2 regions of the Faecalibacterium sp. OM04-11BH genome follow, and region 1 is predicted to be linked to the other one. Evidence: a T-box and tRNA genes for the amino acid it is inferred to sense, from the RefSeq annotation. Region 1 holds a T-box; the other holds one or more tRNA genes.
The links. The T-box of region 1 lies ahead of metG (methionine--tRNA ligase). A T-box ahead of a tRNA ligase gene usually reads a tRNA of that ligase, here a tRNA-Met.
Positions count from the first base shown of each region.

Region 2: it encodes a tRNA-Met, which carries the amino acid that the T-box ahead of metG (methionine--tRNA ligase) is inferred to sense. The anticodon was not compared.

Region 1 covers NZ_QULS01000018.1:25,278-40,681, reverse strand. The annotation lists gene DXB44_RS12880 (hypothetical protein) at 1-400, shown strand, start outside; gene glmM (phosphoglucosamine mutase) at 1,419-2,804, shown strand; T-box leader at 2,941-3,180, shown strand; gene metG (methionine--tRNA ligase) at 3,248-5,245, shown strand; gene DXB44_RS12865 (DMT family transporter) at 5,258-6,217, shown strand; gene DXB44_RS12860 (TatD family hydrolase) at 6,214-7,029, shown strand; gene DXB44_RS12855 (hypothetical protein) at 7,120-7,353, shown strand; gene DXB44_RS12850 (Dabb family protein) at 7,465-7,767, opposite strand; gene DXB44_RS12845 (hypothetical protein) at 7,842-8,063, opposite strand; gene DXB44_RS12840 (SdpI family protein) at 8,073-8,384, opposite strand; gene DXB44_RS12835 (hypothetical protein) at 8,410-8,727, opposite strand; gene DXB44_RS12830 (DUF2798 domain-containing protein) at 9,799-10,263, shown strand; gene DXB44_RS12820 (F0F1 ATP synthase subunit A) at 10,821-11,504, shown strand; gene atpE (ATP synthase F0 subunit C) at 11,545-11,772, shown strand; gene DXB44_RS12810 (ATP synthase F0 subunit B) at 11,788-12,279, shown strand; gene atpA (F0F1 ATP synthase subunit alpha) at 12,269-14,023, shown strand; gene atpG (ATP synthase F1 subunit gamma) at 14,010-14,888, shown strand; gene atpD (F0F1 ATP synthase subunit beta) at 15,065-15,404, shown strand, end outside.
Region 2 covers NZ_QULS01000011.1:39,073-54,476, forward strand. The annotation lists gene DXB44_RS10185 (YidC/Oxa1 family membrane protein insertase) at 1-102, shown strand, start outside; gene jag (RNA-binding cell elongation regulator Jag/EloR) at 121-1,257, shown strand; gene DXB44_RS10195 (hypothetical protein) at 1,603-2,553, opposite strand; gene mnmE (tRNA uridine-5-carboxymethylaminomethyl(34) synthesis GTPase MnmE) at 3,292-4,662, shown strand; gene mnmG (tRNA uridine-5-carboxymethylaminomethyl(34) synthesis enzyme MnmG) at 5,162-7,036, shown strand; gene rsmG (16S rRNA (guanine(527)-N(7))-methyltransferase RsmG) at 7,100-7,807, shown strand; gene DXB44_RS10220 (ParB/RepB/Spo0J family partition protein) at 7,962-8,756, shown strand; gene DXB44_RS10225 (AAA family ATPase) at 9,380-10,213, shown strand; gene DXB44_RS10230 (ParB/RepB/Spo0J family partition protein) at 10,236-11,111, shown strand; gene serS (serine--tRNA ligase) at 11,207-12,538, shown strand; tRNA gene DXB44_RS10240 (tRNA-Met) at 12,974-13,050, shown strand; tRNA gene DXB44_RS10245 (tRNA-Glu) at 13,142-13,213, shown strand; gene DXB44_RS10250 (DUF4160 domain-containing protein) at 13,343-13,603, shown strand; gene DXB44_RS10255 (DUF2442 domain-containing protein) at 13,620-13,919, shown strand; gene DXB44_RS10260 (HAD family hydrolase) at 13,975-14,637, opposite strand; gene DXB44_RS10265 (PH domain-containing protein) at 14,714-15,404, opposite strand, start outside.

The DNA of each region.
Region 1 (15,404 bases):
GAACCGCTTTGAAATGATATTCCCGAATGAGGTTTTTGATGTAAACCAGATGAGCGAAATTGTGATACCAGATTTATACTACATGAGAGGAGAAGTTCAACTGAAGTACCCTGAGGGCAAGTTTCGATATTACTTCATCGATATTGGCGAAATACCAACGGGACAAAGAGGTGAATTGTTTGCAACATACAGTGGAATTGCTGTTTTGGTAGAAAAACTTCAGAATAACATCGAGAAACTGACAGAGGATAGCGAGATATTTGTGCGTTTTCCGAACACATCAAGGCCTGACTATAAGAAGGTATATTCTATGATGGCCCGAGTGCTGTGGGGGCGAATGATGCCAGGGAAAATAAAGATATCGCTGAGCCCGGCCTCGTTGGAAACAGAGATGGAGTGAATGAAGGAATTTCATAAGTTGTTCTATATCGAACAAATGCCTCCCTTCTCCAACCACAGCTTTCAAAATCACTTCCGGTGAAATTATAGTAAAAGAAGCGCAGGGAAGAGCAGAAGCTGAGCAACTAAATAGCGTAAATCAGAAACGATTAAGGCAATCTGCACATCAAGACACCTTCAATCGCTTCAAAATTTATTCTTCAAAAATTAGCAATAACCCATCACTCAATTCCGTCCATCAATGCACCAACAAAATCATTATCCACCTCATCACACCCACCCTGAGGAGTGCATCTGGGCAGGGCGAACGCCCCGGCGGGAGCCCCGGGCCCCGGACGCTCCGAAGAGTGAGCACGATATCACATGAAAATCCATACGCAAAAAAGTGCGGAAATGCAAAAAAATCCCAAAACAAAAAATTACGAAAGAACTTGAAAACAACGTTGAAACGTGGTATAATTTTGGTACGAACAAGCCGGTTTTGGTACGACAACGGTATGCTGTGGTACTGTAACTGTTGTTTCGAAATTATGAACGATCACAAAAAAATCGTGAAAATTTAGCGTAGCTACGATGACACCTATCAGGTTCAGGTCGTGTCTTGGTACGACAACGAGAACTCCTACACCTCTCAGATGGTCCGTACCATTAAGTACTTCGCTGAGAACTGCTAATTGCGTTCCTACGCTCAAAAGTGCTTGAGGTGCTGTGCCGAATGACGGCTGATAACGGCTTTGCCGGTACGAATATGCTGTGATCGGCGCGACAACAGGATATTGAGTTCAACACCCTTTCTTTTGCGGGATTCCGTGAGAGGAAGGGTGTTTTTTATCTGCTTGCAGGGAGAAAATCCAAAGAAAGGATGATTTGCTCTGAGAATTGTGCTATACTGAACTTACAGCGTCCCGGAGCCGATGTACCATGCGGACGACATTGCTTCTCTTTGCAGGGAGCATCAGGCAACAGGGAAAAGCATATACACTATAAAAAGTTCGCTTTTGGAAACGAGGTAATCAAGAATGGGAAAGTATTTTGGAACCGATGGCTTCCGTGGGGAAGCGGGCATTGATCTGACCGCTGACCATGCCTACAAGGTTGGCCGTTTTCTGGGCTGGTATTATAACGCTCTGCGCGAGCGCAACGGCAACAACGAGCCTGCCCGCATCGTCATTGGCAAGGACACCCGTCGCAGCTCCTATATGTTCGAGTACAGTCTGGTGGCTGGTCTGACTGCTTCCGGCGCAGACGCCTACCTGCTGCACGTCACCACCACCCCGTCTGTGGCCTACATCGCCCGTGTGGATGACTTCGACTGCGGCATTATGATCTCTGCCAGCCACAATCCGTTCTATGATAACGGCATCAAGCTCATCGACTGCTACGGTGAGAAGATGCCCGAGGCGACCCTGCTATTGGTGGAGGACTACCTTGACGGCAAACTCCATGTGTTTGACAAGGACTGGCCGGAACTGCCCTTTGCACACCGGGAGCACATCGGCTGCACCGTGGACTATGTGGCAGGCCGCAACCGCTACATGGGCTACCTGATCTCTCTGGGTATCTACTCCTTCAAGGGCATTAAGGTCGGTCTGGACTGCGCCAACGGCTCTAGCTGGAATATCGCTAAGTCCGTGTTTGACGCTCTGGGCGCTGACACCTACGTCATCAACAACAAGCCCAATGGTCTGAACATCAACAATAATGCTGGTTCTACCCATATCGAGGGCTTGCAGAAGTTCGTGGTAGAGAACGGTCTGGACGTTGGCTTTGCCTTTGATGGCGATGCTGACCGCTGCCTGTGCGTGGACGAGAAGGGCAACGTCATTACCGGTGACCACATCCTGTACATCTACGGCTGCTACATGAAGGAGCACGGCGAGCTGATGAACAACACCGTGGTCACCACGGTCATGTCCAACTTTGGCCTGTACAAGGCCTTTGACGAGCAGGGCATCGGCTACGCAAAGACCGCCGTGGGCGACAAGTACGTCTACGAATACATGGCTAAGAACAGCTGCCGGATCGGCGGCGAGCAGAGCGGCCACATCATCTTCAGCAAGTACGCCAGCACCGGTGACGGCATCCTGACCAGCCTGAAGATGATGGAAGTTATGCTGGCGAAGAAGATGCCCATGAGCAAGCTGGCCGAGCCGCTGAAGATCTACCCGCAGGTGCTGGAAAATGTCCGCGTGACCGATAAAAAGGCCGCGCAGAACGACCCGGCGGTGCAGGCGGCCGTCAAGGCTGTGGCAGAAGCACTGGGCGATACCGGCCGCATTCTGGTGCGCGAGTCCGGCACCGAGCCGGTAGTCCGCGTGATGGTGGAAGCTCCCGACCACGATACCTGCCAGAAGTACGTTTCTCAGGTGGTGGAGGTCATCAAGGGCAAGGGTTACGCCGTCTGAGACGGAACACTGCGGCAGATGTTGCCCGTGCACCAAAATGCGGGCGGCAGATGCTCTGTGTGGCGTGATCCTGCATCTTTTTGTTGACAAATCCGCACTTTTTGCGTATGATAAAGGTAACACTGAAAATTGTGTCAAATTGGCTGTGAAGAGAAGAGTACGCACCGTCTGCGCCTGACAGAAAGCCCGAAGGATGGAACCGGGCAGGCCGCGCGGTGCCGAAGATGGTCTTGGAGCCGCGCAGGTGAACAATGAGCCTGCGACGGGGTGCGCCCGTTACCGCGCAAAGGCCGGTTTTTGCCGGCTAAAGGCTGCGTCCGCAAGGGCGCAGCGAAGCAAGGTGGTACCACGAAGGTTCAGCGCTCTCGTCCTTGTCCGGTTATACCCGGCAGGGCGGGAGCGCTTTTTGCTTGCAGAACCAAAAGAAAGGAAGATAGAACCCCATGAGCGAACACAAGACATTTTATATCACCACCCCCATCTATTACCCCAGCGATAAGCTGCACATCGGCCACAGCTACACCACCGTGGCATGTGATGCGCTGGCCCGCTTCAAGCGGATGCAGGGCTACGACGTCATGTTCCTGACCGGCACCGATGAGCACGGCCAGAAGATCCAGGATAAGGCTGCCGATGCAGGCGTCACCCCCAAGGAGTATGTGGACAAGATCGTGGCCACTGTCAAGGATCTGTGGAAGCTGCTGGACGTCAGCTACGACCGCTTTATCCGCACCACCGATGACTACCACATGGAAAGCTGCCAGAAGATTTTCACCAAGCTGTACGAGCAGGGCGATATCTACAAGGGCGAGTACATCGGCCACTACTGCAAGCCCTGCGAGAGCTTCTGGACGGACAGCCAGTTGGTGGACGGCAAGTGCCCGGACTGCGGCCGCGAAGTCTACGATGCCCACGAGGAGGCCTATTTCTTCAAGACCAGCAAGTACGCCGACCGCCTGCTGAAGCTCTACGAGGAGAATCCCCAGTTCATCCAGCCTGAGAGCCGCAAGAACGAGATGATCGCCTTCATCAAGCAGGGTCTGCAGGACACCTGCGTTTCCCGTACCTCGGTCAAGTGGGGCATTCCCGTGCCCTTCGACCCCAAGCACACCATGTACGTCTGGGTCGATGCTCTGAGCAACTATATCTCCGCACTGGGCTATGGCAACGAGACCTATCACGATTACGATAAGTTCTGGCCGGCCGATCTGCACATGGTGGGCAAGGAGATCCTGCGCTTCCACACCATCTTGTGGCCTGCCATGCTGATGGCACTGGATCTGCCGCTGCCCAAGCGGGTGTTCGGCCACGGCTGGCTGCTGATGAACGGCGGCAAGATGTCCAAGTCTGTGGGCAACGTGGTAGACCCTGTTATCCTGTGCAACCGCTACGGCGTGGACGCCATCCGCTACTTCCTGCTGCGCGAGATCCCCTTTGGCAACGATGGTATGTTCACCAACGAGGCACTGATCAACCGCATCAACAGTGATCTGGCGAACGATCTGGGTAACTTGCTCAGCCGCACCGTGGCCATGTGCGAAAAGTACTTCGGCGGCACTGTGCATAACGTGGCCGGTACCGAGGCCATCGACACCGAGCTGGAGACCATGGTCAGCGAGTTGACCGCCAAGGTCACTGCCGATATGGATGACCTGACCATCCCGCAGGCACTGATGGAGATCTTTGCGGTCATCCAGCGCGCCAACAAGTATATCGACGAGACCGCACCCTGGGCACTGGCAAAGGACGAAGCAAACAAGCAGCGTCTGGAGAGCGTGCTGTACCACCTGTGTGAGGCACTGCGCGTGTGCGGCATCCTGCTGAACGCCTACCTGCCCACCACTGCTCCCAAGATGATGGAGCAGCTGGGTCTGGACGCTTCTGCATTGGATCTGACCAAGACCACCTACGGCGCACAGCAGACCTATACCGTGCATAAGGGCGAGGCACTGTTCCCCCGCATTGACGTGGCTAAGGAAATCGCCCACCTGAAAGAAGAGGACGAAAAGCGCAAGGCCGCTGCCGCTGCTGCCAACAAGGCCAAGGAGGAAGCCGAGAAGAAGGCTGCCGCCCCCGCAGAGGAGAGCACCGTGGACTTCACCCATGAGGAAGAGATCGACTTTGACACCTTCTGCAAGGTGGAGCTGCGCGTGGCCGAGGTGCGCGCCTGCGAGAACCTGAAGGAGAGCAAGAAGCTGCTGCACCTCACCGTTTTTGACGGCGAGCGGGAGCGCTGCATCCTGTCCGGCATTGCCAAGTGGTTCAAGCCGGAGGATCTCATTGGCAAAAAGCTGGGCATCGTGTGCAATCTGGCACCCCGTCCCATGCTCAAGGGCAAGTACGTCAGCGAGGGTATGATCTTCGCTGCCGATACCGCCGACGGCGGCTGCTCCATTGCTTTCTACGGTGACGATACCCCCGTGGGCAGCCGCATCCACTAAGTGAGGAGTATCATGTCTGACAATACAGCCGTCCGTGCGGCAAAGTTGGATAAGATCTTCGGCACGCCGGTGTGCGCCGTGCTGCTGGCCATCTTCTGCAATGTCCTGTGGGGCTCGGCCTTTCCGTTCATCAAGCTGGGCTACCGCCTGTTCTCCATCGACTCCGGCAACACCGCCTCCATCTTCTGTTTTGCAGGGGTGCGGTTCATGCTGGGCAGCGTGCTGGTGCTGCTGGGCAGCATTCTGCTGCAGGGAAAAGCACCCCGCTTGCCCCGGGGCAGGGTAGCAGCCGAGTGCTGCGCGCTGGGCTTGTGGCAGACCACGGCACAGTATGCGTTCTACTATATCGCTGTGGCCATGCTCACCGGCGCGTTTGGCGGCATCCTGAACAGCACTCAGAGCTTTCTGGGCGTCATCTTTGCCCACTTTATCTACGGCAATGCGGACCGCATGACCCCGGCAAAAACGCTGGGCTGCGCGGTGGGCTTTGCGGGCGTGCTCATCGGTACCCTTGGCAACCACGGCAGCGGCAGCGGCTGGGGCGTGTTCTGCATGATGGCGGCGACCGTCATCTTCACTCTGTCCGGCCCGTGGAACAAGTCGGTCACCAAAAAGGCCGACAGCTTTGCTGTCTGCTTCCTGAACCTGTTTGTGGGTGGGCTGGCACTGTTTGTGCTGGGCACTGTCATGGGCGGCCGTCTCCATGTGCAAAGCGCACTGGCTGCGGTGGTCATGCTGTATCTGGCCTTCATCTGCGGCGCAGGCTATATCTTGTGGGCGCTGCTGATGAAGAACAACCCGGTCAGCCGCATCGCCATCTTTGGCTTCGTCAACCCGGTGGTCAATGTGCTGCTGAGCGCCGTGCTCAACGGCGAGCCGCTGTTCCGCTGGCAGTATCTGGCGGCGCTGGTGTTCGTGTGCGTGGGCATCTGGCTGGTGAATAAAGCCCCCGCCAAAAAGGAGAAGGTATGACCGGACCTATTTTTGACACCCACGCCCATTACAGTTCCCGCGCCTTTGACGCCGACCGCATTGCACTGCTGGACAGCCTGCCCGACAAGGGTGTGGTAGGTGTGTGCGAGCAGGCCACCCACTCCGGGGATGCGCCCCGGGTGCTGGAGCTGGCGCACCGCTACCCGTGGGTGGTGGCAGCTATTGGCATCCACCCGGAAAGCCTGTTGCCCGCTGCCGACTGCGGCGAGGAAGGCCCTGCGCCCACGGTGTCGGTGTACGGCGGCGATTGGGCCGCCGAGATGCGGGCGCTGATGCCCTACTACAACGACCCTAAAGTGGTAGCGGTAGGGGAGTGCGGGCTGGACTATCACTGGCCAGTGCCCAAGGACGCCCAGCTGGCGCTGTTTGAAGCCGAGATCCGGCTGGCGCTGGAACTGGACAAGCCTATCATCGTGCACGACCGGCAGGCGCACGCAGACGTCTACGCGCTGCTCAAAAAGTATCGCCCCAAGGGCATCGTGCACTGCTATTCCGGCAGCGCCGAGGATGCCGTGCAGCTGGCGGCGCAGGGGCTATATATCGGGTTTGGCGGTGCCTGCACCTTTAACGGTGCCAAGAGCGCAGCCAAGGCTATCGAAGCCCTGCCGCTGGATGCCATCGTGCTGGAGACCGACTGCCCCTACATGGCACCGGAGCCGGTGCGCGGCACCCGCTGCGACAGCTCTCTCATCCGCTATGTGGGCGCGTATATCGCCCGGCGCAAGGCATTGGAGCCGGAAGAGGTGTTCCGCACCACCGCCGCAAACGCCCGCCGGGTGTTCGGGCTGTAACCGTTTTTCCGCAGGTCGCGGGGCAAAGCGCTCCGCTTCTGAATAAAAAGCTGATTTATTGAAAACGATAAGAATAAGGAGATCACTATTATGAAGGCACGTATTCCCAAACACCGCGAGTTCATCATCAACTTCCCCGACAGCATCGACCAGAACAAGGCCAACGAGGGTTGGGCAAAGCTGCAGCAGATCGTGGAGGACTACAAGAAGGCACACAACGGCGCTTCTGTTTACGCTCCCACCTTCATCGAGGACTGCGAGCCCGAGGTCAAGAAGCTGCAGGAAGAGTACGGTTTTGAGTACACCGTGGAGTTCGTTCAGTAAGTTCAGCATCGCCTGATAGTAAAAGGGTCATTGCACAAACCGTGCAATGACCCTTTTTGCGTAAGCCCATCTCATAAAATGGCATCCCAGAGCGTCCGCAGATGTGCCGTATTACACCTCGTAGTCCAGACAGACGCGGTTTTTGTAGTAGGGGCGTACCTTGCTGTTTGCCACTGCCACATGCGCCGGGTGGGTGGAGTAGCCCTTGAGCGCCTCGGCGCTCTCAAAGGTGGTATCCAGCATCAGGTCGGCGTTGGAGGAGGGGAGAGCATCAATGTTGACATGGATGTCCACAAGCCCCGGAATCTTGCCGGAAAGGCTTTCCAGACCCTCTTTGATGCCAGCCTTGACGGCGGATTTTTCCTCGGCGGACAGCTCGTCCTTCAGCTGCCAGAGAATAACGTGCTTGACCATAACAAAAAACCTCCTGCGTTTTTTCTCATTGTAACAGGGCGAGAAAGAATCCGCAAGAGGGAAGCTGCAAAGTCTTATTTGGGTGCGAACAGCAGTACCACCAAAAGCACAGCACAGAGCACCGAAACTACGATGCCCTCCAGCCGGGTCAGCCGGATATACTCTTCCGTAGGCTCTGGCACCTGCGTGTACCACCTGCGGGAACGCAAGGCAATGACGTTCTCCGGTTGCAGTGCCATAAAAATGCCGAACCCGATGCCGAAAAGCGCGACCAAGATCGATAAGATGACTTCCATGGAAACCCCTCACTTTTTGTTTTTGTCGTCCCTGCTCAGGGTATAGCACAAATGTGAGATCAGCAGAGCAACACTGAACACAAGCGCCGCCACCATCAAAATGGAGTGCAGCGGCTCGACTCTGGGCAGAAAAATGTTGACCAGCCAGAGCGCACCACAGAGAATCAACAGAATGCCGTAAAATTTGTGGAAATGCTTCTTTTCATCCTCGCTGCTCCAACCGGTGCCGGTGCCATTGTAAAGATCCCGGATGCCGCGGTATAAAAATAGCACGCCCAGTGCAGCGTTCAGCCAGTCTGAAGTGGAAAGGTTCAGGTTCATATATTTGTACTTACCTCCCGGTGGCTCAATCCGCGCTGTGCTCCCAGACTTCATACAGGATCAGGTAGATCACATCAACGATGACTGTAATGGTGCGTACCCCGTTGCTCAGGGTAGGGAAGTTGCCCAGAAACTGCGAAGAAGCAAGAACCATTGCGTTGAAGATCTCCCACACGCCGTTTTTCTTCTGCCACATGGCCCGGTATTCCGGGTCGCGGTCATATTGGTTGAAAAAGGTGTGGATCAGCGGGTCTTTGCCCTGCAGGTCGCGGATGCCCATCCACAGCGCCACAAGGCAGAACAAAAGCTCAAGGATGTTGTACCAGCCAAACGCCAGCTGCATAAAATGCACCTCCCATCTTTTACCATATTATAACATAGGGGGGCGAAAACACAAGGACGCTATTCAACCTTCCTGCGTAAATTTTGCATAAATTGCGCATCAACTATTTGTTGAAACAACATAAAATAAAACCAGCCGGACGAGGCGGTTGCAAGCCCTCGTCCGGCTGGATACTTACTTCTTCGGAGTCATAAGCCTCTTCTCCTTGGTGACCTCATTTTCGGAATACGGGTTTCATAGGGTGACTCTCCTTAGAAACGTTTCTTCAGAATTTAGGTACTTTGCAAGGGGATGAAAATCAACTGTACATTGGACTGACCCTTTTCTCAACTGTTGGACTGCGGCAAACGGTTCATGAGGATGAATTTCATATTACCACATTCTTTCGAGTTAGATTTGCAAGGGAAACGTCTTACTTAGTACATTGGTAGAACTCCTTTTCAGCTATTCAAATAAGGTTCTCCGGATCATTGATACTTTCATAAGAATCATCTCCAGCGGATCTATCTGAACGCTCTGGGGAAGAATTGAATCGACAGGTTGTCGTGTTATCGCTTTATTGATGCTCAAGACCGGCTCTGTTTTTGTGTTTTTATACGGGGGAAACATCCCGTTTGTGGTGAGCCTCTATTTTGCTTCTCAGCGAACCCCGACAGCCTGTCCCTGCTGTGCGGGTTCCATATCAACCATCGGTCTTCGCTCCTTTCTTCTTAAAGTCAGCGGGAGTAACTCTCTTTTGAGCTTCTGCTGTACTTCTCTGGTTTCTGGCTTAATTATACAGGAAGAAGCACGATTTGTCTATTGGCATACCGCACAAAGAATAAATTTTGTTTTTGTGCAATGTTAAAACCTGCGGCGGTGCGGAAAAATTGCCCAGAAGTTCTGGGTCGTTCGTGAAGGATTTTCCACAAAAGGGGAGAAAGTGCCCGCAAGGTATTATGCGCCGGTTCTATTTGTGCTACAATAGCGCCAATGAATGGTAGTCGCCGCCGCCCCGCGAGATGAAAGTTTCGCGGGGCGGCTTTTTTTGCGGCGAAAATTTGCATAAAAAGAAACGGAGAATCAATCAAAATGCCTAAAACTTTACCGGAACGCATCTTCTTTACCATTGTCATGGCCGCTATCATGGTCTATGGCATGATCGTCTACAATGTGGCGTTGAACACAAACGGCGTGACCAACGCCACCTTTGTTATGGCTCTGCACGAAATGCCGATCATGGTGCCGGTGGCCTTCGTGCTGGAATTTTTTGTGGTGGAAAAGCTGGCCACTAAACTGGCATTCCTGTTTATGCGCCCCACAGACCGCCCGCAGTTCATCACCTACGCCATCTCGCTGATGATCGTGTGCATCATGTGCCCGGTGATGAGCCTGGTCGCAACGCTGCTGTTCAAAGAGCCGAGCTTTGGGATGTGGGTACATACTTGGGGCTGCAATATGCCCATGGCGCTGTGCTGGCAGATGCTGTACTGCGGCCCGCTGGCCCGTGCCATCTTCCGGCTGGTGTTCCGCCGCGGGGAAAAGCAGGCCGCGTAAGGCGGTTTGCCTGCGATTCTATAATAAATATGTATAAGAAATATACATAAGATGCTGCCGGAACATACCGGGGAAGATACCTATACGTTTTTTATATACCTGATATATAAAAGCTATACGGTACGGCTATTTTTGCGGAAATATTTCCCAAAACCGACAGAATACGCCTGCAAAGCCTTGGATAAAACAAAACGAATTGTACAGAGTGTACACTTTTGAATGCTTCAACTGTGCACTCTGTACAACAGTTTTGTTTTATCGGTGCAATGCTACCGGGTAAAATGTAGAATGTGCACAAATACCCTTGCCAATTTTGTGCAATCGTACTATTATACACAACGAAAAAAGACGAAACCGACAGAGAAAGGGGAGGGCGCAGACAGCATTCAAGCAGCGCCTTCCTTGCTTTTTTCACGGTACACAGTCTTTTCTTCGCGCGATAAGAAGGTGTGAAGGGGCGCGGAGCAAAGGCGTGCGGCAGATCCTCGGCCGGGGATCTGCCACACATCCGGCTCCCGCCCGCAGACCCCTATCCCTGCAGGAAGGAGGAAAAGCAAATGAACAAATTGACGCAGGCTCTGATGGAAGAGCTCACCGTGGAGTATGTCAAGGTCGGCTCGCTGCAGATCCCGGAATCGGTGGTCATCAGCTGGGTGATCATGCTGCTGTTGGTGGTGGGCTCCATCCTGCTTACCCGCAACCTGAAGGTGGATCACATCAGCAAGCGTCAGGCAGCACTGGAAGCGCTGTATTCCCTTGGCAAAAACTTCTTTGAAGGGTTGCTGGGCAAGGAGGGCAGCCGCTATGTGCCCTACCTGATGACCGTGGCGCTGTACATTGCCTGCTCCAACGTGATCGGTGTGTTCGGCGTAAAGCCCCCCACAAAGGATCTGGATGTGACCGCTGCGCTGGCGCTGATGAGCATCGTGCTTATCGAGTATGCAGGCGTTCGCGCCCGGGGCGGCGCGGGCTTTCTCAAGAGCCTTGCAGCCCCTACCCCCATCATGACCCCTATGAACATCCTCGAGATCGCCATTCGCCCTACCAGTTTGTGTATGCGACTGTTCGGCAACGTGCTGGGCGCGTTCGTTATCATGGAACTGCTCAAGCTGGTGGTGCCGGTGTTCGTCCCGGCGGTGTTCAGCCTGTATTTTGACCTGTTCGATGGTCTGATCCAGACCTATGTTTTCGTGTTCCTGACCGCACTGTTTATGAAAGAGAGCATCGGCGGCGAGGAATAAACAACACATTTAAAACTGTAATTACAAAGGAGATAGAACTATGAGTGGTTTGGTAGCTCTGGGCGCTGGCATTGCAGCGCTGACCGGCATTGGCGGCGGTATTGGCATTGGTATTGCAACGGGTAAGGCAACGGAGGCCATCTCCCGCCAGCCGGAGGCTTCCGGCAAGATCCAGACGAACCTGCTGCTGGGTGCTGCTCTGGCAGAAGGTACCGCAATTTTCGGCTTCGTCGTTGCACTGCTGATCATCCTGTTCCTGGGCCAGTAACGGAGGCGTGGACGAATGCTGAAGTTGGATTTGAACCTGCTGTGGACCGTGGTGGATGTCCTGATCCTGTATGTGCTGCTGCGCAAGTTTTTGTTCAAGCCCATCCAGAACGTGCTGGATCAGCGCCAGAAGACGATCGAGGCAGATATTGCAGCGGCACAGACCTCCAAGACCGAGGCCGCCGCAGCACTTACGACCGCGCAGGACAAGCTGCGTAATGTGGACAACGAAGCCGCAGCCCGCCGCGAAGCCTACGAGAAGCAGGCCGAGGTGGAAAAGCAGCAGCTGCTGGCCGACGCACAGAAGCAGGCCGACGAGATCGTGGCTGCCGGTAAGGCTGCTGTGGAGATCGAGCGCCAGAACAAGCTGCGGGAAGCAGATGCACAGGCTACGGCACTGGCACGCTCCATGTGCGAAAAGCTTTTGAAACATAATTTGACCGCCCAGGATGATGATCAGCTGCTGGACGATCTGCTGCAGAAAGCAGGTGCAGGCAATGGCAACTGAATTCAGTCGTGAATTTTTTGCGGATAACCGCATCGTCAAGGCCAGCCTGCGCTGCGCCCATAAACTCCGCGAAAAAGATCTGGACCGCATCAAGTCGGAGATCAAAAAGCTGTATGACGCCACGGAAGTCATCCTGAACATCACCGTGGACGAGAGCCTGCTTTCCGGCTATGTCCTGCAGGTGGGCGACCGCGTGTTCGACAATTCCGGCCGTCATCAGCTGGATAAAATGATGGAGGGCAAGCCTTCACTGGCTACCCTCAAGACCCGCATCGAGGACTACAAGCCCGCCGAGACCTCCGCAGAGGGCGGTGTGGTCATCTCCTCTGCCGATGGCATCGTGCACATTGATGGCATGAACCGCGCTGTGTACGGCGAGATCGTCACCTTTGAAAACGGTGCCAAGGGCATGGTGGAAAGCGTGGAGCCCGAGCAGCTGGGCGTTATGCTGTTCGATGGTGCCGAGACCGTTGGTGTGGGCACTATGGTCACCCGCAGTGGCAAGCGCGCCGGTATCCCGGTGGGCGATGCTTTTCTGGGTCGTGTTATCAGCCCGCTGGGCGAGCCCATCGACGGCAAAGGCCCCATCGAGGCTGAGGGTTACAACCCCATTGAGAAGCAGGCACCCAGTATTCTGGAGCGCCAGAGCGTGGACACCCCGCTGCACACCGGTATTCTGGCCATCGACTCCATGTTCCCCATCGGCCGCGGTCAGCGTGAGCTGATCATCGGCGACCGCCAGACCGGCAAGACCTCCATTGCCACCGACGCCATCCTGAACCAGAAGGACAAGGATGTGCTGTGCATCTATGTTGCCATCGGTCAGAAGGCTTCCTCCATCGCCCGCGTGGCCGAGGATCTGAAAAAGCACGGCGCTATGAGCTATACCACCATCGTGGCAGCTACCGCGTCGGATTCTGCCCCGCTGCAGTACATCGCTCCCTATGCGGGCACTGCACTGGCCGAGTACTTCATGGCCAAGGGCAAGAGCGTGCTCATCGTTTACGATGATCTGTCCAAGCACGCGGTGGCCTACCGTGCCATCTCGCTGCTGCTGCGCCGCTCCCCGGGCCGTGAAGCCTACCCCGGCGATGTGTTCTATCTGCACTCCCGTCTGCTGGAGCGCTCCTGCCGTATGCGGGATGATCTGGGCGGCGGCTCTATCACCGCACTGCCCATCGTAGAGACGCAGGCCGGCGATGTTTCGGCCTACATCCCCACCAACGTCATCTCCATCACCGACGGTCAGATCTTCTTGGAGAGCGCCCTGTTCAACGCCGGCAACCGTCCGGCTGTCAACGTGGGTCTGTCGGTGTCCCGTGTGGGCGGCGCTGCCCAGACCAAGGCCATGAAAAAGGCCAACGCAAACCTGCGTATCGAGTTGGCACAGTATAAGGAGATGGAATCCTTTGCACAGTTCAGCTCCGATCTGGACGCCGAGACCCGCCGTCAGCTGGAGCACGGCAAGGCACTGATGGAAATGCTCAAGCAGCCGCTGTGCCAGCCTAAATCCGATGCAGAGCAGGTGGTCATTCTGGTGCTGGCCTCCCACGGCCTGCTGGACACCCTGCCCACCGCAGAGCAGCGGGAAAAGACCGCTGCCTTTGTGCGGCAGTTCCGTGCAGACGTCTCCGGTACCATGCAGAAGATCGATGCTGACGGCAAGCTGGAGCCCGACCGGGTGGATGCCATCCTGAACGCTTGGAAAGCTTATGCGGGAGGCAATGACCATGTCGTCCAGTAAGCTGCTGAAGGAGCGCATCGAGAGTATTCAGGATACCATGAAGATCACCAATGCCATGTACCTGATCTCTTCGTCCAAGCTGCGCAAGGCACGGCAGAACTACCAGAATGTGTCCCCCTACTTCAACCGTATGCGGGACACCATCTCCCGTGTTGTGCCGCATCTGCCGGAGGAGCCGGAGCACCCCTTCTTCCACGAGCGGAATCTGGAAAACCCCCGGCGGGCGTATCTGGTGCTTACTGCCGATAAGGGCATGGCAGGTGCTTATAACCAGAACCTGCTCAAGTTTTTGCGGGAGCACGCAGACCCCAACGACCGCTTTTATGTCATCGGTCAGGTGGGCTACCGCGCCCTGCGCCACCGGGACCCCCGCCTTGTGGAGGAGTTCCGTTACAGCGCAACCGCACCCACGTTGCAGCGTGCCCGCGACATCACGGTGGACGCTATTGATGATTTCAAGTCCGGCAAGCTGGACGAGATCTACATCGTCTACACCAAGATCCAGAACGCCCTTACCAGCGAGCCTGTCATGGAGCGTCTGCTGCCGCTGGACCGGCGGTTTTTGCAGCCTGCTCCCAAGGGTCTGGGCGACCCCAAGGGTGAGGTGGAACTGGTGCCGGACGCATGGACGGTGTTCGAGCAGATCGCACCTATCTATATGCACGGCATGATCTTTGGTGCCATGACCGAGAGCTTCTGCGCCGAGCAGAGCGCCCGCATGACCGCCATGGATTCTGCTACCAAGAGCGCCAATGATATGATCCGGGACTTGCAGCTGGAATACAACCGCACCCGTCAGGGCTCCATCACGCAGGAGATCACCGAGATCATCGGCGGCGCAGCTGCCGTGCAGGATCGGACATAATAAAGGAAAACCCTCTCCGTCACGCCTGACGGCGTGCCACCTCCCCCGAAGGGGGGAGGTTTCAGGGCGCTGACAGTGACGCAGAATAAAAGCTCCCCCTTTGGGGGAGCTGGCATCGCGCAGCGATGACTGAGAGGGTTCGTTGGACAAACAAGATTTGACAAGAGGCAATCCAAATGATACAGGGAACTATTATTCGCGTAGCAGGCCCCGTGGTGGATGTGCAGTTCACCGCCGGCAGGCTGCCTGCCCTGCAGGAGGCGCTTACCGTGACCGCAGAGGGCACCGAGCGCACCATGGAGGTGACGCAGCACGTCAACGAGACCACGGTGCGCTGCATCATGCTTTCTGCCAGCGAGGGTCTGGGCAAGGGTATGCCGGTGGAAGCTACCGGCCACGGCCTGACCGCCCCTGTGGGCGAGGGCACACTGGGCCGTATGTTCGACCCGCTGGGCCGCCCCATTGACGGCAAGGGCGCTGTGGACGAGCTGCCGCACTGGCCCATCCACCGCAAGG
Region 2 (15,404 bases), on a different contig from region 1:
AACAAGCGCCGGCTGGAGTATGCCCGTCAGCTGGACGCCGAGCGCTACAAGGACGAGCGCACCGTGCCGCTGAGCGAGCTTGACAAGCAGGATAAACAGTAACAAGGGAGGTAAACGGTTATGATCCGTACACAGGAATCCGCCGGCAAGACGGTGGACGAAGCCCGCGCCAAAGCCTGCGCCCTGCTGGGCGTGCAGGCCGACGATCTGAATGTCAGCTATGAAGTGCTGGAAATGCCCCAAAAGACCGGTTTTCTGGGCTTAAAGACCACCCCCGCCAAGGTGCGCGTGCGCGTGGAACTGCCGGATGCCCCCGCCGCTGCACCCGCAAAGCCGGTGGCAGAGCAGCCTGTTGAGACTGCCGCCCCCGTGCAGGAGACTGCTCCTGTGGCAGAGAAAGTTCCCGCTGTTGCGGAGGAGCCTGCCGCTCCCGCCGCAGAGCAGACCCCCGCTGCCCAGCAGCCCGCCGAAGCTGCCGAGGAGGCAGAAGAGGTGGAAGTGCCCATCGTCATCGAGGAGAACGCCAAGGTGAAGGCCGCTGTGGACTATCTGCGGGAGGTCATCACCCTGATGGGCGTGGAGAACGTGACCTTCAGCGCCGTGCAGAAGGGCGAAGCCACCATCATCCGTCTGGACGGTGAAAAGCTGGGTGCCCTCATCGGCCGCCGTGGCGAGACCATGGAGAGCCTGTCCTATCTGGCAAGCCTTGTGGCAAACCGTCTGGAGGGCGATTACATCAAGCTGGGTCTGGACGTTGCCGGCTACCGCGACAAGCGCGAGAGCGATTTGACCGCACTGGCACAGCGCATTGGTGCCAAGGTGCGCAAGACCGGCCGCAGCTTTGCCATGGAGCCCATGAATCCCTACGAGCGCCGCATCATCCACTCTGCCATCAGCAAGATGGAGGGTGTGCGCAGCGAGAGCAAGGGCGAGGGCCGTGACCGCCGCGTGGTCATCTACTCCACCGCACCCGATGCCCAGACCGAGAACACCTACGGCGAGCGCCGTGGCCGTGGCGGCAGCCGGAATGGCCGTCGTCCCGGCGGCAATCGCAACGGCGGTTATCGCGGCGAGCGCCGCAGCAATGGCGGCTACCGCGGCAGCCGCAGCGGTGCACCCCGCGGTCCGCGTCCGTCCAGCGTACCGGAGCGCACCTACGCCCCCCGCGACGCCGAGAGCGCAGCACCCGTAGCACCCAAGCGCACCGAGCGCGTGGACGACTTTGCAGATTTCAGCTTCGGCAAGATCGAGCTGTAAGCTGTAACCCGAAACAGAACCATGAAGCGCCCCGCATTTCCGGTGGAAATGCGGGGCGCTTTTTTGGTTTCACAGGAGGGGGTCGTGGAGTAAAACGGCATTTGCAGCGCCGCTTTCTGCGAAAGCGCAGCGCTGCGGGAAAAGTCTGCACAGGTTTTCAGCGGGCTGAACCCTCTCAGCTTCGCTGCGCTCAGCACGGTACGATGCGGTCTATCTCTGCTAGAAATTCGCGTTTCTTTGTCAGCACCTGCGACAACTCATCGCTCAGCGCCGACAGACTCATTTATTTGTTCATATCTGTATTATATCACTTCTGTGGTTATATTGCCATTGTGCGGTATTGCCTTAGCTTGCAATTCTGCCTTCTGCCTTTCCGTTAGAAATATAATGTTCGTAGTATTTCACATTACTATTGCCAAACGCTGCTACAAGATCCGGGTTATTTGTCTTATAGGCAGCCAGGTTGAACTGATAATTTCCCTGCCGCCCCTCTTTCATGCCATTTGTAACAAAATGCTCAAAAAGTGCTTTCTGATTTGTCCCAAATACCTCTGCAAGGTCAGGGTTCAGTTTCAGATAATCCTTGTAATTGTAAACTGCTTGGTACTGTGCCAACTGCTGTACAAACGGCGGGTTCTGCAACCGTATTCCCCGATGAGCGCCATTATCGGCATTTCTTACAGTTTCTCTACTTCCATCCATATAAGTAACTACCGCATAATCCACATTAATGTGGTCGATAATATTGCTTGTCCACATTACGTTATCAAATCTGCATCCGCCGTCACATGTTGCATTTTGAACCTCATCTTCGGACAGATATGTACAACTGTCAATGTTGTTTGTATCTGGCATAACAAAGAAATTCCCATACGAATCACAATAAACCCTCGTCAAAACGTCATCTTCTCCAATTGATACGGCATAGTCCGACTCTGTATAGTATTTAAACGGACTATCATCTGAGAAATTCTGATCCATATACAACTGTGCCCCATTATTTCTCGCCACTCGAAAAGGTTCTATTGGCCCAACTACTGTTAATTTTTTTGTCGCCACGCCCGGAATAGGGTCTCCGACGCGATTGTATGCAGTTGCATAGAAATCAACATATTTCATTGTTTTGTTCGTATTATTGCGGCTATAAATTGTCGGGTCGCATACATAATTATCTTCCCAGTTGACCTGCATTGTTATAATTTCAATACTCGGTTTTTTAGCCGCAAATGCACTGCCACAGAAGCACATACACAGCAGTACTATTGTAAGCAGTGCAGCAGAAAGTTTTCTTTTCATGTCGATTCCTCCTTCTATGGAAAGCCTTTCTTGTCATCAGTATACCGCTGTTTAAACTAATTTTCAATTTGTTTTTTGTGAAATTTCTTAAAGATTATCGCATGTTACCGTTAAAAATATGGACGCTGCTTTTTGCAACAGCCCCTTGACTCCCTCAGTCAAAACCTGACGGTTTTGCCAGCTCCCTCTGGGAGGGAGCCTCTGGCGCGCCCGGACGTTTTGCACTTTAGCCAAAAACTTCGCCGCCATGCCAAAGGCCCCATCTCCGAAGATGACTTCCCCCGGAGCGGGGGAAGATGTCGCGCAGCGACAAAAAGGGGAATCTGGCATCGAGCAAAGCGAGATGACTGGGGGAGTTTCTCGCGGGGTAAACCCTCTCCGCTTCGCTGCGCTTAGCAGCTCCCCCGAAGGGGGAGCTTTTCGCCATCTGGCGGTAAGTAGAGCAAAACCTCCCCCTTTCGGGGGAGGTGGCATCGCCGTAGGCGATGACGGAGAGGGTTCAAGCCGTAAAGTTTAGCACTAAAGTATTAAGTACAAAGAGAAAGTACCCGCCATTTTCGATCTCTTTTTCCACAAACATTTTGGAAGATGTGGAAAAACCGCGCGGCGGGTGTATCTTTTTGCGCAAAAACGTGGTAAAATAAGCTGTAAAATCAGAAAGTGTGCGCTGCGGCGGGTCTGCCGTACCGGGCGCACGAGAAGCGCACCCGCAAGACGTGTGCGCGGAAAGGATGCAGTATGCAGGGAACGACCATTGCCGCTATCGCAACGCCCCCCGGGGCAGGCGGCATTGCCGTGGTGCGGCTCTCCGGTGCGGAGAGCTATCAGGTGGCGGCCCGGGTGTTCCGCCCGGCCAACGCCGCAAAAAAAGTTGAACAGGCCAAGGGCTACACCGCACTGTTCGGGCATTTTGTGGATAGGGAAGAAGCCTTTGATGAGGGCGTCGCCCTGTTTTTCCGTGCGCCCCACAGCTATACCGGCGAGGACGTGGTGGAGCTTTCCTGTCATGGCGGAAATGCGGTGGCGCGGCGGCTGGTGGAAGCCTGCCTTGCGGCGGGTGCACAGCCTGCCGCCCCCGGCGAGTACACCCGCCGTGCCTTTTTGAACGGCAAGCTGGGTCTGACGCAGGCGGAAGCGGTCATGGACCTGATCTCGGCAGACGGGCGGCAGGGGGCAGCGCTGGCAAACGCCGCGCTGGGCGGTGCGCTGGCGAAAAAGATCAACGCCCAGAAAGCCCAGCTGACCGCTCTGCAGGCGCATCTTGCCGCTTGGGTGGACTTCCCGGAGGAGGATGTGCCGGAGCTGGACCCCGCCCACCTGCGCACCGTGCTGGGCGCGGTGCGGGAGGAACTGGACGGCCTTATCCGCAGCTACGATGCCGGTGCGGTGCTGCGCGAGGGCGTGGACTGCGCCATCGTGGGACGCCCCAACGCGGGCAAGTCTACCTTGCTCAATCTGCTGGCTGGGTTCGACCGTGCCATCGTCACCCCGGTGGCGGGCACCACCCGCGATGTGGTGGAGCAGGCGGTGCAGCTGGGGGATATCCGGCTGAACCTCTTCGACACTGCCGGTCTGCGGGAGACCGAGGACGCCATCGAGGCCGAGGGTATCCGCCGCAGCTGGAAAAAGTTGGAAGAAGCCGGGTTGATTTTGGCTGTCTTTGACGGCTCCGAGCCGCCCAGCCGGGAGGACTTGGCGCTGGCGCAGCGCTGCGCCGGCCGCCCCGCCATCGCCCTTGTGAACAAGGAGGACAAGCCCACCCAGTTTGATGCAGAGCTCATCGCCCCCTATTTTGCCATGGTGCTGCCGGTCTGCTGCCGGGAAGAGGGGAGCCGCAAGGTCATCGCCGCTGCGGTGGCGCGGCTGCTGGGTACCGGCAGCATCGACCCCCACGCCGCCAGCCTGTCCGGGCAGCGGCAGCTTTCCGCTGCCCTCCGCGCCCGGGACGCCGTAGCCGGTGCACTGGATGCCGCCGCCGGCGGCTTTGGACTGGACGCCGTTTCGGTCTGCGTGGACGACGCACTGGATGCTCTCTGCGACCTGACCGGCGAAAACGCCTCGGAAGCCGTCATCGAACAGGTGTTCGAGCGGTTTTGTGTGGGGAAATAAGGACGGAAATGTTCTCTTTTGACACCAAAAGAGAACCGGAAAAGCGTATTGCGCGCTGCGGGGAAAGTTTCTGCTTGCCGCAAGCGTGCAGGGACGCTCCGCTGGGCCAGAGGCAGGGAGGGGTGTTCCGACTCCCCCCTCCCTACCTCTGGACTCCACCCACCCCGCAACGGGTCAAGGGCTGCACGCCCTTGACGATCCCAAAGAAGTGGGCTACACCGGAAAAAACTGAAGATTCACGCCTGTTCGGCGTGAAGATCTTTTAACCGTTTTTTCCGGCTCCGCCGATTTGTAGCCCCTCAGTCGCTGCGCGACAGCTCCCCCCGGGGGAGCAGGCACGCCCGCCCGCAAGCTTTGCGGTTTAGTCGCAAACTTTCCCGCCATGCCAAAGGCTCCCTCCCCGAGGGAGCTGGCAAAACCGTCAGGTTTTGACTGAGGGAGTTCAGCCCAAGGTAAAATTTGCATTTCAAATCATTGATTAGAGGAAACCCGAAAGTATATGAACCACTTAGGAGATTATGATGTCATCGTCATTGGCGCAGGCCATGCGGGCATCGAAGCCGCCCACGCAGCTGCTGTGCTGGGCGCAAAAACGGCCGTCTTTACCATGAGTCTGGACGCCATCGGCAATATGCCCTGCAACCCCAGCATTGGCGGCACTGCCAAGGGCACGCTGGTGCGGGAGGTGGACGCGCTGGGCGGCGTGATGGGTCTGGCGGCAGACGCCACCTACCTGCAAAGCCGGATGCTGAACAAGGGCAAAGGCCCCGCCGTGCACGCACTGCGGGTGCAGACCGACCGCCGCCGCTACAACGAATACATGAAGCACGCGCTGGAACAGACCCCGGGGCTTGCCATCCATCAGGCTGAGGTGGTGGCGCTGGAAGTGGAAAACGGTCATGTGAAGGGCGTTGTCACCCAGCTGCACGGCGAATACACCGCCAAGTGCGTGGTGCTTGCCACCGGCACGAACCTCGGCGGCAAAATTTTCGTGGGCGATGCGTGGTATGCTTCCGGCCCGGACGGGATGCACGCCGCCAACGCCCTGACCGACAGCCTGAAAGCTGCCGGTCTGCCGCTGCGCCGGTTCAAGACCGGCACCCCTGCCCGGGTGCACCGCCGCAGCATTGATTTTTCCAAGCTGGAATGCCAGCCCGGCGACCCGGACAGCGAATTGCAGCCCTTCAGCTTCCTGACCGATGCACCCATGCACAACAAGGTGGAATGCTGGATCGCCTACACGAACCCGGAGACCCACAAGATCATTCTGGACAATATCCAGCGCAGCCCGCTGTACGGCGGCATGATCGAGGGTGTCGGCCCGCGCTACTGCCCCTCCATTGAGGATAAGGTGGTGCGCTTCTCCGGCAAGGATCGTCACCCGCTCTTCGTGGAGCCCTGCGGTGAGAACACCGAGGAGATGTATTTGCAGGGCGCGTCCAGCAGCCTGCCGGAGGACGTGCAGAACGCCTTTTACCACAGCATCAAAGGCTTTGAGCATCTGGAGATCATGCGCCCCGCCTACGCCATCGAGTACGACTGCGTAGACCCCACCAGTCTGGAAGCCACGCTGGAAAGCAAGGTGGTGCGGGGTCTGTACGGAGCAGGGCAGTTCAACGGCACCTCCGGCTACGAGGAAGCCGCCGCGCAGGGTCTGCTGGCGGGTCTGAACGCCGCCCGCAACGCGCTGGGCAAGGAGCAGCTGGTGCTGCCCCGGCACACCAGCTATCTGGGTACGCTGGTGGACGACCTTGTGACCAAGGGCGTCATGGATCCTTACCGCATGATGACCAGCCGCAGCGAGTACCGGCTGACCCTGCGGCAGGACAACGCCGACCAGCGCCTGACCCCCATCGGCAGGGAATACGGCCTTGTGCAGGATGACCGCTGGGCAAAGTACCAGCACACCCAGAACATTTTGGAAGCCGAGCGCCGCCGCCTGCACGAGACGCATCTGCGCACCGCAGACCTGCGCGCCGCCATGGAAGCCGCCGGTCTTGCCCCCGCCGCCGAGGGCGGCATTGCCGAGGAGCTGCTGCGCCGTCCCGAGATCAGCTACCCGCTGGTGGCGGGCATCATCGGCTGGGGCGAGGAGATCACCCCCATGCTGGCGGAGCGGCTGGAAACGGAGATCAAGTACGCCGGCTACATCGCCCGACAGGACCGGATGATCCGGGAGGTGGCACGCCACGAAAAGACCCTCATCCCGGAGAATTTCGAGTATGCCGCCCTGACCGGCCTGACGCTGGAAGCCCGGGAAAAGCTTGCTCGCATCCGTCCCCGCAATCTGGGGCAGGCAGGGCGCATCCCCGGCGTTTCGCCCTCCGATGTGGCGCAGCTGAGCATCGCACTGGCAGGGAAACAACAAAAATAATACGAAGTTGCGATAGAATAAACGATTGTGCTACCCCAACCACCCGACAGAAAGGAAAACACTATGATCGACAAACAGCGGTTGGAGGAAAAGTGTTCCACATGGAACATTGCCCTCACCGGCACCCAGCTGGATCAGTTGGATGCCTTTGCCCAGATCCTTGTAGACTACAACCAGAAGGTCAACCTGACCGCCATCACCGACCCGGAGGGCATCGAGGATAAGCATTTCCTCGACAGCCTGCTGTTTGCCAGCCAGCCGGAGGTTGCCGGGCGCATGGTGGACGTAGGTGCCGGGGCAGGCTTTCCGGGCATTGTGACCAAGATCTTCAAGCCGGAATTGGAACTGACCCTCATGGAGCCCACCGGCAAGCGGGTGGAGTTTTTGAAGTACGCCTGTGCCCAGCTGGGTCTGACCGGGGTGGAGTTTGCCAAGGAGCGCGCCGAGGAAGCTGCCCGCAAGGTGTGGCGGGAGCAGTTCGACCTTGCCTCTGCCCGCGCCGTGGCAGCCCTGCCCATGCTGGCAGAATACTGCCTGCCGCTGGTGAAGGTGGGCGGCAACTTCCTTGCCATGAAGGGTGCATCCGGGGAAGAGGAGCTGACCGCCGCCCGGGGTGCCATCAAAAAGCTGGGCGGCGAGTACCGCGAGACCCGCACCCTGCACCTGCCCGGCGGCGACACCCGCACGCTGATTTTGTGCAAAAAGATTTCGCAAACTCCGACAGCATACCCCAGAAACGGCGGTAAAATTGCAAAAAGCCCGCTGAAATAACGCATGATTTGACGCAACCTGTAAGACCCTGCCGAACGAAATTTCTGGCGGGGTCTTTCTTTGTGTGCTACACTGAAGCTGAACAGGTTTTCCACGATTTCCCGGAGAAATGTGGAAAAACCGAAGGTTTATTTCACAGGAAAGGGGCAGCATCATGTTTGAACGCAAGAAACCGTCCGGGAAATTACTCTCTCTGCCCATCGACCAGATCCACCCGTCGCCCTTTCAGGCGCGCAAAAGCTTTGACGAGCAGGAGCTGACGGCGCTGGCGCAGAGCATCCGGGAGAACGGTCTGCTCCAGCCGGTCACGGTGCGCAAGGCGGCAGAGGGCTACGAGCTGGTGGCAGGGGAGCGGCGGCTGCGCGCCTGTCAGCTGGCAAAGATGACCACCATCCCCGCCATCCTGTGCAGCTACGCCGACGACCGCACCGCCGCACTGGGTTTGCTGGAAAACATCCAGCGTGCCGACCTGAACCCCTTTGAACAGGCGCAGGGGCTGCGGGATGTGATGGTGCTGTGGGACTGCACCCAAGCCGAAGCCGCCAAGCGTTTAGGCATGGCGCAGCCCACCTTTGCCAACAAGCTGCGGCTTTTGCAGCTGACCGCAGACCAGCGGCAGTTTGTGCTGGACAACAACCTCACCGAACGCCACGCCCGCGCGGTGCTGCGTCTGCCGGAGAACCGCCGCAGCGAGGCGCTCATCACCATCGCCAAGCGCCGCCTGAACGCCCGCCAGACTGACAGCTACATCGAGCAGCTGCTGAACAGCCCGCCCAAGGCTGGGCACCGCATCTCCATGGTGCGGGACGTGCGCATCTTTGTCAACACCATCGACCACGCCATCCGGCTGATGACCGACAACGGCGTGCCCGCCACTGCCCACCGGGAAGAGAAGGACGGCTACATCGAGTACACCGTGCGCATCCCCACCGCCGCTGTGGAGAAGTGAATTGTTCCATGTGGAACAGCGCTGCGGGGTAGGAGGTGGTAGCCGAGGGATGTTCTCTTTTGGTGGCAAAAGAGAACCAGAAAACCCCCAGCGATTTCGACGCGCTGGAGCCACGAAAAAGGGGCTGCTCGCCCCTTGTAACCCCAAAGGGGTGGGCTACACCGGAAAAAACTGAAGATTCACGCCTGTTCGGCGTGAAGATCTTTTAACCGTTTTTTCCGGCTCCGCCGATTTGAAACCCCTCAGTCGCTGCGCGACAGCTCCCCCCGGGGGAGCAAGCGCAGCAGCTGCCGTTTCCCGTTACGACCCCTCCCGTGAAAATAGCGTTTGGAGCGCTCCGCAGAGCGCGACAAACGCGAAATTAAAAATAATTTTTCCGCTGAACATGGCTAGAGCGAAGCGGAAGCCATTCCAAATCGTTTATTTATAGCCTAGACCTATGCAGATTTCCACTTTCCCACCCCCAAAAGTTAAAAATCCAGCCGAAAAACGCTCCAGATGGTTCAAAAAACAATTTGGATGTGTTATACTAGAAGCCAAGGTGTCTGTCGGACGGGGAAACCGGCGGGCACGACTGCGTGTTCCACGTGGAACAAATCTTTCCCCGGGAGGAAGAAAAGCGCGTGGCAAAAATTGTAGCGATCGCAAACCAGAAGGGCGGAGTGGGCAAAACCACCACCGCTGTCAATCTTTCGTCCTGCGTAGCGGCGCTGGGCAAAAAGGTGCTTATCGTAGATCTTGACCCGCAGGGCAACACCACTACCGGCTATGGCATCCCAAAGCGCAGCGTAGAAGCGGGCACTTATGAGGTGCTTATCGGCAGGGCAACAGCGGCGCAGGCCATCCGGCACACCGAGTACCGCACCGACGTCATCGGCTCCAACACCCGTCTGGCCGGTGCCAGTCTGGAAATGATCGACCTGCCCGGCCGTGAGGGGCGTCTGCGCAAGGCGCTGGCTGAGGTGCAGAAGGACTACGACTTCATCTTTATCGACTGCCCGCCCAGTCTGGATCTGCTCACCCTCAACGGCCTGAGCGCCTGCGACAGTGTGCTCATCCCGGTGCAGTGCGAGTACTATGCGCTGGAAGGCCTGTCGGAGCTCATCAGCACCCTCAAGACCATCCGCAAAAAGTATAACCCGTATCTGGATATCGAGGGCGTGGTGTTCACCATGTTCTCGCTGCGGTACAACCTGACCGTGCAGGTGGTGGAACAGGTGCAGAAGTACTTCGGCTCCAAGGTGTACAAGACCACCATCCCGCGCTCCATCCGCATTTCGGAAGCGCCCAGCTACGGCCAACCCATCAATTTCTACGAGCCGAAGGGCAAGGGCAGCGAGGCCTACATGGACTTGGCCATCGAATTTGTCAAGCACAACCGCCCGCAGGAACCTAAGAAGTCCCGCGCAAAGGCTGCACCCGCCGCAGAGCCGGCGAAAAATGCTCTGGAAGATTAAAACAGGGGGAACAAGGTAAACAATGGCAAGAGGAAAAGGAGGGCTCGGACGCGGGCTGGACAGTCTGTTTGAGGACGCAGCACCGGTCTTTGGGTCAGAGCACGCAGCGGTGGAAACGCTGCCGCTGCGCGAGATCGAGCCGGACCCCGACCAGCCCCGCAAGACCTTTGAACAGGAGACCCTCAGCGAACTGGCTGCCAGCATCGCCGAGCACGGCTTGTTGCAGCCCATCGCGGTGCGTCCGAGACCCATGGGTGGCTACAGCATCGTGGCAGGCGAGCGCCGCTGGCGTGCCTCCCGCATGGCGGGTCTTACCGAGGTGCCGGTGGTCATCAAGGATGTGTCCGACGAGCAGGCCATGGAGCTGGCGCTGGTGGAAAATTTACAGCGCGAGGATCTGGACCCGGTGGAAGAAGCTGCCGGCATCCGGGAGCTGATGACCCGCTGCGACCTGACACAGGAGCAGGCCGCCCGCAAGCTGGGCAAGAGCCGCAGCGCGCTGGCAAACAGCCTGCGTCTGCTCAACTTACCGGAAACAGTGCTGGAACTGCTGAAGAGTGGTTTTATCAATACCGGTCACGCCAAGGTGGTGCTGGGCCTGCCCACACCGGAATTGCAGGCCGAAGCCGCGCAGATCATCGCGGACAACCAGCTGAACGTCCGGCAGGCCGAGGCGCTTTGCAAAAAGATGGCAAAGCCCGCCAAGGAGCCCCGCGAACCCGCACCCCGCGGCACTTTGCCGGTGGAGGTGGAAGAGAGCCTGAAACAGGTGCTGGGCAGCGAGGTGAACGTGGCCTACCACGGCGGCAAGGGCAAGCTGACGGTGCATTTTTACTCCGACGAGCAGCTGCGCGCCTTTGCAAACCTGCTGGGACAGTACCAGATGGAAACCGAATAATCATGCGATCCAAGGCGGGAACTGCCGCCTTTGAACGGCAGCGGAAAGCCGCAAGTGCACCGCTGCAAGCCCAATAGAGTTAAGGAGAGTCAATCATGCTGGATATCAAATTTGTCCGCGAGAACCCGGACGCCGTTAAGGAAAACATCAAAAAGAAGTTTCAGGATGCAAAGCTGCCGCTGGTGGACGAGGTCATCGAAAAGGATGCCAAGTACCGTGCAGCCCTGAAGGAAGTGGAGGCCCTGAAGGCCGCCCGCAACAAGCTGAGCAAGGCCAACGGCCCGCTGTTCGGTCAGCTGAAGAAGTGCACCGACGAGGCACAGAAGGCTGAGCTGCAGGCACAGATCGACGCCAACAACGCCGCCGTCAAGGCGGACGCCGACAAGATGGCAGAGCTGGAGAAGGAAGAGGAGGAACTGTCCGCCCGCATTCAGGAGATCATGTACTCCATTCCCCAGATGATCGACCCCAGCGTGCCCATCGGCCCGGACGATACCTATAACGTGGAGGCTCAGCGCTTCGGCGAGCCTGTCGTGCCGGATTTCCCCATCCCGTATCACACCGAGATCATGGAGAGCTTTGACGGCATTGATATGGACGCCGCAGGCCGCGTGGCTGGTAACGGCTTCTACTATCTGCTGGGCAACATTGCACGCCTGCACGAGGCTGTGCTGGCCTATGCCCGCGACTTTATGATCAACAAGGGCTTCACCTACGTCATCCCGCCCTTCATGATGCACGGCAACGTGGTGCAGGGCGTCATGTCCTTCCCCGAGATGGACGCCATGATGTACAAGATCGAGGGTGAGGACCTGTACCTGATCGGCACCAGCGAGCACACCATGATCGGCCGCTTCATCGACCAGACGCTGGACGAGAGCAAGATGCCCCTGACCCTGACCTCTTACAGCCCCTGCTTCCGCAAGGAGAAGGGCGCACACGGCATCGAGGAGCGCGGCATCTACCGCATCCACCAGTTCGAGAAGCAGGAGATGATCGTGGTCTGCCGCCCCGAGGAGAGCGCCGACTGGTACGAGAAGCTGTGGAAGATGTCCGTGGAGCTGTTCCGCAGCATGGAGATCCCCGTGCGCCAGCTGAACTGCTGCTCCGGCGATCTGGCTGACCTGAAGGTCAAGAGCTGCGATATCGAGGCTTGGAGTCCCCGCCAGCAGAAGTACTTCGAGGTCTGCTCCTGCTCCAATCTGGGTGACGCACAGGCACGCCGCCTGCACATCCGCATCAAGGGCAAGGACGGCAAGACCTATCTGGCACACACCCTGAACAACACCTGCGTGGCACCCCCGCGTATGCTGATCGCCTTCCTGGAGAACCATCTGCAGGCCGATGGCAGCGTGACCATCCCCGAAGTGCTGCAGCCGTACATGGGCGGGCTGAAGGTCATGGTCCCCACCAATAAGAAGAACTAAAACTGCACCGGGTTTTCCACAACCGGCCAGAAAAAGGTTGAAAAAAGCACCGCTTTCCGCACAGGGAAGCGGTGCTTTTTGTGTGGGAAGCGGGTGCTTAACTCCCTCAGTCAAAGCCTTACGGCTTTGCCAGCTCCCTCTGGGAGGGAGCCTTTTGCATAGTGGTAAAGTTTCCGGCTCAAACGCAAAGCTTGCGGTAGCGCTATAAGCTCCCCCTTCGGGGGAGCTGGCATCGCGCAGCGATGACTGAGAGGGTTCGTCTCTTTTTGCAGCAAAACCCTTACAAAAATGACAAGAAATGCAATATTATAACGCACCTATGTAAATAAATCGAGAATCTCAAAAAACTGCAAATTTTTTTGAAAATATGTGTTGACAAAAGGGGCATCTATGGATATAATAATAAAGCACCGTTCGAGTGCAAGTTAAATATGTGGCGGTATAGCTCAGTTGGCTAGAGCATTCGGTTCATACCCGAAGTGTCACCGGTTCAAATCCAGTTACCGCTACCACGTTACAGAGTTTCGCTAAGATAAGGGGGACGGTCGTCCGCAGTAGTGGACGATGAAAGTCGGAGGTTTTAGCGAAGCTCTGTATTTGTAAGGCCCGTTGGTCAAGCGGTTAAGACACGGCCCTTTCACGGCTGTAACATGGGTTCGATTCCCGTACGGGTCATAAAAACGCCTTTGCGCAATGCGCAAGGGCGTTTTTGCTTTGTCCCGTACGGGAATCTTAGCTATATAATACAGGATAGACTTTTTTCAAAAAATAAGATATACTTACGTTGAAAAGGTGGGATGTGTTATGCCGGAGATCAGTTTATTTTGCGGGATACGGGTCACAATGTTTTACAGTGACCATAATCCGCCGCATTTTCACGCCGAATACGGCGGATTCAAGGCATTGATCGATATTCAAAATTCCTGTGTGATCCGTGGTGCATTGCCGGGGCGGCAGCTGAAGCTGATCCTTGCATGGTGCGAGCTGCATAAGGATGAGCTGATGCAGAACTGGGAACTGGCCAGAACTGCTGCGCCGCTTAATCACATTGCACCGCTGATCTAAAAAAGGAGGTATCTCTATGGATACGTTGTTCCCCAAGGTCTTGCAGGCTGTTGCGGGCGAGGACTTTACGGTGTACCTCTATTTCAACGATGGCTCTGTGCGTCTGTATGACGCAAAGCCGCTGCTTAAACTGGGCGGGGTCTTTGCGCCCTTGCAGGATGAAGCTTTTTTCAAAAACCGCCTGACTGTCCTGAACGACACCGCAGCATGGGATGTGAACGGTGACCGGGACCCGGGCAGCTGTGTGGACTTGGACCCCATCGAGCTGTACGAGACCTGTCCTGTGGTGGTAGACCCGCTGGAATCGGCATCCTGAACCGCAAAAATACGCAAAAACACGGGAAGATCCGCAGACCTTCCCGTGTTTTTATTTATTTATTCTGCTCCTGCACATACCGCAGGATATCCTCCGGCACCTCTGCCAGCGCATCGGCACCGGCGGCGGTCAGCTCAGCACGACCGCGGAAGCCCCACAGCGCGCCCATGGCGGGCAGCTGCGCGTTGTGTCCGGTGAGGATATCCACGTCGCTGTCGCCCACAAAAAGGGTGGCGGCGGGGTCTGCGCCCAGCTCAGCCATCAGGGCGTACAGCCCGGTGGGGTCGGGCTTGGTGGGTACGCCCGGGCGGTTGCCCCGCACGGCGTCAAAGCGGCCGGTGCCAAAGTAGTGGGCAATGATGCCGCCGCACAGGGCATCAGCCTTGTTGGAGAACACCGCGCACTGGATGCCCTCGGCCTTCAGTGCGTCCAGCAGTGCCGGAATGCCGGGGTAGGGTGCGGTCTTGTCCTCCTTGTGGGCATCGTACCGGGCGGTGAACTGCGCCAGCGTCGCCGCCAGCTGCGCCGGGGTGCGGGCGTCAGCGGGGGAGAACCGTTCCACCAGCTTGGGGATGCCGTTGCCAACCATCATCTTGAACTGCGCCACCGTAAAGGTGGGCCAACCATTTTGGGCACACACCCAGTTGCCGGCATCGGCAAGGTCGTCGATGGTGTTCAGCAGGGTGCCGTCCAGATCAAATAATACAGTCTTTATCATAAAATAGTCTCCGTTGCTCTGTGTTACAAAAATGCCCCGCCGACCGTAGGTTCAGCGGGGCATCGCAAGTATACTTCTATATCTCCAGAAAATCAAGAGCCGCCAGCGGCACGCTGCGCACCGTGACCTTTTCTTTGCCGGGAAATACAAGGGTCAGGTTAGCGCGCTGCACCGTCACCGCCCAAGGAGACTGCAACGCGGTAAAGCAGGTGTCCGGGTGGAACACGCACAGCTGGTGCAGATGGAACCGGTGCTGTCGGCAGAGCAGCAGCTGTCCCTGCTGCTGCCATACGCCCTCCCGGTGCCAGCCCACGGCGGCAGCGCCCAGCAGGGCGGCAAACACCCCGGTGGGGATGAGCAGCGGCAGGGTGAGCGCGGGCAGGGTAGTGCGGGATACCGCCGTCAGCAGCAGGCAGAGCGCCAGCGGGATGCCTGCCGGCAGAAAAAATACCAAGCTGCGGTCAGTGGTGTCGGCGCGGGTGTCCGGGGGCAGCTGCGTCATCTCCGGCAGCAGCTCCCGCAACAGCGGAGTGCCCTCCCGCCAGACGAACAAAGGCAGCTCCGGGCGGCACGCCCCTGCCGAAACGAATACCGGGCAGTAATGCAGCGCCCATGTGGCGGGGGAGCGGCGCAGGTCGGCGTAGTTCAGCTGGCAGAGCCGCAGCCGCATCTCGTACCGGCGTACAAGCCCGCCCCGGCTGCCCAGCTGGGTATCGGTGCGCCAGACGGTATAATGTACCGCCTGCAAAGCGCTGCGCACCAGACTG